DNA from 2 places in the Priestia sp. MDV22-iso46 genome. Region 2 is predicted to be linked to the other one. Evidence: riboswitches for the same ligand, from Rfam matches in the RefSeq annotation. Region 2 holds a riboswitch; the other holds the start of a gene.
What was found. Region 2 has a riboswitch for S-adenosylmethionine ahead of AC4NPH_RS16695 (BMP family lipoprotein). Riboswitches for the same ligand answer to the same signal wherever they lie in the genome.
Positions count from the first base shown of each region.

Region 1: linked by a shared signal. The riboswitch ahead of metK (methionine adenosyltransferase) and the one ahead of AC4NPH_RS16695 (BMP family lipoprotein) in region 2 are both predicted to bind S-adenosylmethionine.

Region 1 covers NZ_JBZVWT010000006.1:37,124-40,546, reverse strand. Annotated here, with positions in the region: gene AC4NPH_RS23680 (glycosyltransferase family 4 protein) at 1-430, shown strand, start outside; gene metK (methionine adenosyltransferase) at 462-1,664, opposite strand; SAM riboswitch class I at 1,797-1,914, opposite strand; gene pckA (phosphoenolpyruvate carboxykinase (ATP)) at 2,289-3,423, shown strand, end outside.
Region 2 covers NZ_JBZVWT010000002.1:915,568-918,990, forward strand. Annotated here, with positions in the region: gene AC4NPH_RS16685 (putative polysaccharide biosynthesis protein) at 1-1,428, shown strand, start outside; gene AC4NPH_RS16690 (hypothetical protein) at 1,442-1,810, shown strand; SAM riboswitch class I at 1,958-2,064, shown strand; gene AC4NPH_RS16695 (BMP family lipoprotein) at 2,139-3,149, shown strand; gene AC4NPH_RS16700 (ABC transporter ATP-binding protein) at 3,232-3,423, shown strand, end outside.

The sequences.
Region 1 (3,423 bases), on a different contig from region 2:
CCCTTTAAAAGAACAAATGCAGCAGCAAGCATCTGAGCATATGACATTTACAGGCTTCCTTGAAGGTAAGCAACTTGCTCATATCTATTCATCATCTGATTTGTTTGTTTTTCCTTCAGAAACAGAAACCTTCGGAAATGTTGTACTGGAATCTCTTGCTTCTGGAACTCCTGTAGTGGCAGCAAATGCAGGAGGAGTTAAACAGATGGTTCAGCACGGGCGAAACGGCTACCTTTGCAAACCTCACTCCTTAGAAGAATTCAGTTCGGCTATTACAGATTTACTCGATGATTTGCATCAGCGTCTTCACTTTGGCCATGCAGCGAGACAATACGCTCTTACTCAATCATGGGACGCCATTTTTCAGCATTTGCTTTCAGAATATGAAAGTGTCGTAGAAAAATCTGCTGCAGGTATTCAATGGGCATAAAAAAATCTCCGTTTTCACGGAGATTTTTTTATTATTTAGCTAAAGCTTGAGTTTTTAATGCTTCCGCTTTGTCTGTGAACTCCCAAGGAAGCTCCACATCCGTACGACCAAAGTGGCCGTAAGCTGCTGTTTGCTTATAAATTGGGCGACGTAAATCAAGCATTTTAATGATGCCTGCTGGACGTAGGTCAAAGTTTTTGCGTACTACGTCTACTAGTACTTCTTCAGAAACTTTTCCTGTACCGAATGTATCAATTGAAATAGATACTGGTTGTGCAACACCAATTGCATATGCTAGTTGTACTTCACATTTATCAGCAAGATCAGCTGCTACAATGTTTTTCGCAACATAACGAGCTGCATAAGCTGCTGAACGGTCTACTTTTGTTGCGTCCTTACCAGAGAATGCACCGCCGCCGTGACGAGCATATCCGCCGTAAGTATCAACGATAATTTTACGACCAGTTAAACCAGCATCTCCTTGAGGACCGCCGATTACGAAACGTCCTGTTGGGTTAATGAAATACTTTGTATTTTCATCAATTAACTCGTTTGGAACAACTGGATTAATAACATATTCTTTTAAGTTACGTTGAATTTGCTCTAACGTTACTTCTGGGTGATGCTGGGTTGAAATAACAATTGTATCGATGCGAACAGGTTTGTTGTTTTCATCATATTCAACTGTTACTTGTGTTTTACCATCCGGGCGAAGGTAAGGAAGAATTTCTTCTTTACGTACTTCTGTTAGACGGCGAGCAAGTTTATGAGCTAATGAAATTGGAAGAGGCATTAATTCTTTTGTTTCGTTACATGCATAACCAAACATTAACCCTTGGTCTCCAGCTCCGATTGCTTCGATTTCTTCATCTGACATTTGACCTTCACGTGCTTCTAACGCTTGGTCTACACCAGCAGCGATATCAGCTGACTGCTCGTCGATAGATGTTAATACTGCACAAGTTTCAGCATCAAATCCGTATTTTGCACGAGTATAGCCAATTCCTTTAATTGTTTCACGAACTGTTTTAGGAATATCCACGTAAGTAGAAGTTGTAATTTCACCACTTACTAAAACTAAACCAGTTGTTACGCTTGTTTCACAAGCAACACGAGCATTTGGATCCTTTGCTAGGATAGCATCAAGAATTGAGTCAGAAATTTGGTCACAAATTTTATCGGGATGTCCCTCTGTAACAGATTCTGACGTGAACAGACGACGTTGTGTTGACATCAGTTTTCCTCCTTATAAATACGATACATTGTGATACGGTACTCATTCCCTTATTTTCACTACACGTTAAAAAATATAAAAAAACCTTTCCTTGTATCGAGGAAAGGTATCAAATTCTACATAAGCCTTTCACTCTTATCGATCAAGGTTGTGCCCTTGCATCAGGTTAGCACCTTATCGTCTACACAAAAAAATGACGATGGTTGCTGGGTTTCATAGGGCCTGTCCCTCCACCAGCTCGGGATAAGAGAGTATCCGTTCAAGGACATATAATACATGAAAAAGCGCTTCACTGTCAACAACATTCAAATGGAAATCATCTCTTTATGTTTGAATGTGTTTTAATGTAACATACTCAAATTCCGAAATAGTACATCTTATTAAGAATCATCACTAAGTTTAGTTAATAAGACAGATCAAAATGAGGCTTTCACTTAAAATAGCTTCACTTTTTTTGCTCCTATCACATATACATGTGTCTAAAATAGGTATAACGTACATTTTTTTATAATACACAAACATTTTTAGTTAAATAGTATAGAATAATTAAATAAATGTGTTATACTAATTATAAATTTCAAACATTAATGAATAAATAATAGCTAAAAAAGGAAGGTAGTGCACATGAGTACTGTTGATATGTCTATCGAATTAAATGGTTTGCTTCAATTAAAAACAACAAAACACCAATTATCTGTTCCACAACTTGTTGAAAAAATTCTAGCTCGACGCGAAGGAACGCTGACTTCTACAGGTGCTGTGTCAGTCGAAACCGGAAAATATACAGGTCGCTCTCCTTTAGATAAATTTATTGTAAGCGATGCTGTGTCTTCAAAAGCGGTTGAATGGGGACCTGTCAATCAGCCAATTTCTGCTCAGCGATTCGATGCGCTATACAAAAAAGTCTTAACCCACTTAAAGAAGCAGGATGAACTTTTTGTTTTTAATGGATATGCTGGAGCTGATAAAAAGTATCAGTTACCAATTCAAGTAGTTAATGAATTTGCATGGCATAACCTATTCGCTCAGCAGTTATTCATTCGCCCTTCAGCCGAACAAAAAACAAATGATGATGTGAAGCCGTTTACAATTGTAGCAGCTCCAACGTTCAAAGCTGATCCTGAAACAGACGGGACGAATTCTGAAACCTTCATTATTCTTTCGTTAGAGCGACGCATCGTGCTAATTGGAGGAACTGAATACGCTGGTGAAATGAAAAAATCTATTTTCTCAGTGATGAACTTCTTGCTTCCTCAAAACAATATTCTATCCATGCACTGTTCTGCTAACGTAGGAGAAGAAGGTGACGTTGCATTATTCTTTGGTTTATCTGGAACGGGTAAAACAACGCTTTCTGCTGATGCAAACCGTCGTTTAATCGGAGATGACGAGCACGGTTGGTCAAGCTCTGGTGTATTTAATATTGAAGGAGGATGCTACGCGAAGTGCATTCAGCTTTCCGAAGAAAAAGAACCGCAAATTTTCAATGCAATTCGCTTCGGCGCCGTACTGGAAAATGTAGTGTTAAATCAAAATACGAAAGTAGCAGATTACAATGATAATAGTTTAACAGAGAATACTCGTGCCGCTTATTCAATTGACTCTATTGATAATACGGTATTGCCAAGCGTTGCTGGGCACCCTACAGCTATTGTCTTTTTAACTGCTGATGCCTTCGGCGTCTTGCCTCCAATCAGCAAGCTTACAAAAGAACAAGCAATGTACCATTTTCTGAGCGGATACACTAGTAAGTTAGCTG
Region 2 (3,423 bases):
CTTGCTGTTTCGAAGTATGTATCGAAATATAACGGTCTTGGAAACTACCGGGCAGGGCAAGATCTATTAAAAGCAGGCCTTCTATTAATGACGATAACAGGCATAATAGGATTTTTAGTCCTCTATACCATGGCGCCGTGGCTCGCTGAACTAGTCATTAACGGAAAAGATTCATCAGGAAATAGTCAAAAAGACGTGGTGTACGTCATCCGAATGGTGAGCTTTGCTTTAATTATTATCCCGCCTATGAGTCTATTACGAGGCTATTTTCAAGGTAATCAATCCATGGGACCGTCCGCGCTGAGTACAATTATTGAGCAAATTGTGCGCGTGTTGTTTATTTTAGTAGGAGCATACGCTGTCATTCATCTTTTTCATGGTACTATGACAAAAGCTGTTGGAATTGGTACGTTTGGAGCGTTTATTGGAGGCGTAGGGGGAATAGGGATTCTCGGTGCCGTTTATGCAAAACGCAAGCGGTTAATTATAAAAGAAGTGAACAGCGGAAAGAATAATAAATCCGTTTCATTCTCTTTAATGTTCAAAGAGCTTGTGACGTACGCCGTTCCGTTTGTATTAGTTGGTTTAGCTATTCCAATCTATCAAAATATTGATACGTTTACGATTAACATGCTCTTTCAATCAATAGGATATGGACAAGCTAAGGCTGAAACGATTAACTCTGTCATTGGATTAGCACAAATTTTAGTGATGGTGCCGGTATCGTTAGCAACTGCCTTCAGCATGTCGCTGATTCCCGGTATTACGTCTTCTTTTGTGCAAGGGAATTTACGAGAAGTGAAAGGGAAAATTACAAAAACACTGCAGCTGCTGTTGTTTTTTACTCTTCCTGCTGCGGTGGGGCTTTGTTTATTGGGTAAGCCGGTATATATGATGATCTTTGGAGCGAAAAACAGTCCTGAAATCGGTGGAGTTGTTTTACAATGGTATGCGCCTGCTGCGATTCTCTTTGCTCTTTTTACCGTAACAGCCGCGATTCTTCAAGGAATTAATCAGCAAAAGAAATTAATTTTGGGCTTGGGCTTAGGAATTGTTGTGAAGATAGTATTAAACGTACTGTTGGTTTCAAGCTTAAAAGAAATTGGACCTGTTGTCGCGACGTACGGAGGATATGGTGTATCGGTTATCTATAACTTTTATTTAATTGAAAAATCCATTTCTTACCGAGTTCAATCACTGGGAAAAGCCGCGTTGACGCCTGTTTTATTAGTAAGTGTGATGTCAGCCGCTGTGCTTATTGGCAATTATGCTTCTCACTATTTTCTAGAAAATAAGCTGTCTGCATCTTCACTTGCGATTAGCACATCTTGTATTTCAATTGCTTTAGGTGCTGCTGTGTATCTAGGACTAGGCGTAAAAACAAGTTTAGGGCAATCTGTTGTATTAAATAGAAGAAAAAGAATGTAAAGGAGAGAAAGAAGTGTCAAAACGATTTGTACTAACCGTAGCCGCTGGAGGATGTATCATAATTTTCGGCGCGCTGCTGCTACTAAACTGGGAAAAGGTGTTTGGAGACTACCGTCCCATTCAAACAGCAAAAGCTGTCTTTAAATTAGAAGTGGGAAGTCAAGATGTAGCAAAGACTACGGATTCAGATAATGTTCTTTACTATATGGTGAAAAAAGGACATCTAGATGAATATATTCAACTGATGAATGAAAAGGGATACGTGTTAAAAGAGAAAGATATCGATCATAACCGACTTGTTTTTAACGATGGACAAGAGGATGAGCAAATTTACTACAAGCGCTTTGCTAGGAAGTATACGATGATTGATGGAGAAGGGTAAAGGCCTTCACTTGTATTTTAGTAGACTAAAACCGTATAATCCTATCTGTTTTTAAAGTTTTTTTGTATGAAAAAGAAAAATAATATTGACAATTGTTAAAAAACTATTAATATTGACTATATTACATAAAACAAATAGCTATTGTTTTCCTTATCAAGAGAGGTGGAGGGACTGGCCCTGTGAAACCCGGCAACCGCTGTCTATGACAGAATGGTGCCAAATCCTTAAGAACAGTATGTTCTTGAAGATGAGGAAGAGACGTTTGGTTAACGAGCTCTTCCTTTATATAAAGGAAGAGCTTTTTTATATTATGGGGGGAGTAAGTCAAATGAAGAGATTTCTTGTTTTAGCAGTTGCGCTTGTACTACTCGTAACTGGCTGTCAGTCAAAAAGCACAAAAAGCAGTGGAAGCGAAGAGAAAGGAAAGAAGCGAATAGCTCTTGTTTTACCTGAAAAGATTGGAGTTAACCCGTTTTTTCAACAAATGGATGATGGAGCAAAACGCGCTGGGAAGAAGTATAACATTGATGTAAAAACAATTGAGTCTACGGATCAAGCAGCCATTGAAAGTAACTTGCGTGCTGCCGTAGCAGAAAACTATGACTTGATTATTACATCTTCTTTTGAATCCGAAGATGCGTTGAAAAAAGTAGCTCAAGAAAACCCGCAGCGTCAATTTGCGATTATTGATACAGTGGTCGATTTACCAAATGTAAGAAGCGTTGTATTCCGTGAACAAGAAGCTTCATATTTATTAGGAGCAGCGGCAGGATTGGTTACAAAAACGAATAAAGTAGGAATGGTTGCAGCTGATGATATTCCATTATTAAAAAAATGGACCGTAAGTTTTAAAGAAGGATTACAATCAACAAATCCAAAAGCAGAATTTCTAGTAAACTATGTTGGAAGCTTCTCCGATCCAGCTAAAGCAAAAGAACTTGCTATTTTACAGGCTTCAAAAGGAGCTGACTTTATCGCCGGAGCTTCAGCGGTAGGCGACTTGGGTGTATTTGAAGCAGCAAAAGAAAAGGGTTTTTATACGGCAGGCCAAGATATTGACCGTACGGAAGTAGATCCTGAGCATATCGTTTTATCGCAGTTGAAAGGATCTGATGCGGCTGCTTATGAAACGGTAGAAGCACTCGCAAATGACAAATTTAAATCCGGTGTAGTGACATACGGCTTAAAAGAAAAAGGTGTTGGGTTAACGTATGTGACTCAAGACAGCAAGACGCCTCTTAATGACTTTGTAGGGCAAGATGTAATTGATCAATTAAAAGAAATTAAAGATTCGATTATTGATGGAAAAACAGTGGTAAAAGATCCGTTAGCAAAGTGAGTTGAAAAGAGAAGTCGAGTAAGGCTGGCTTCTCTTTCTTATTTTTGAAAAAATCCTAATGGGGAAAGGAGCAATGAATAGAATGAGTGAGCTGCTGCAGTTAACGAATTTGACGAAGAAATACGGTTCATTTTTAGCAAATAATAACGTGTCCTTTAAACTGAAAAAAGGCGAGGTCCACGCGCTGGTTGGAGAAAATGGCGCTGGAAAAACAACGTTGATGAGGATGCTTTACGGAATGGAAAAGCCGAGTTCAGGAAATATTCAGCTACAT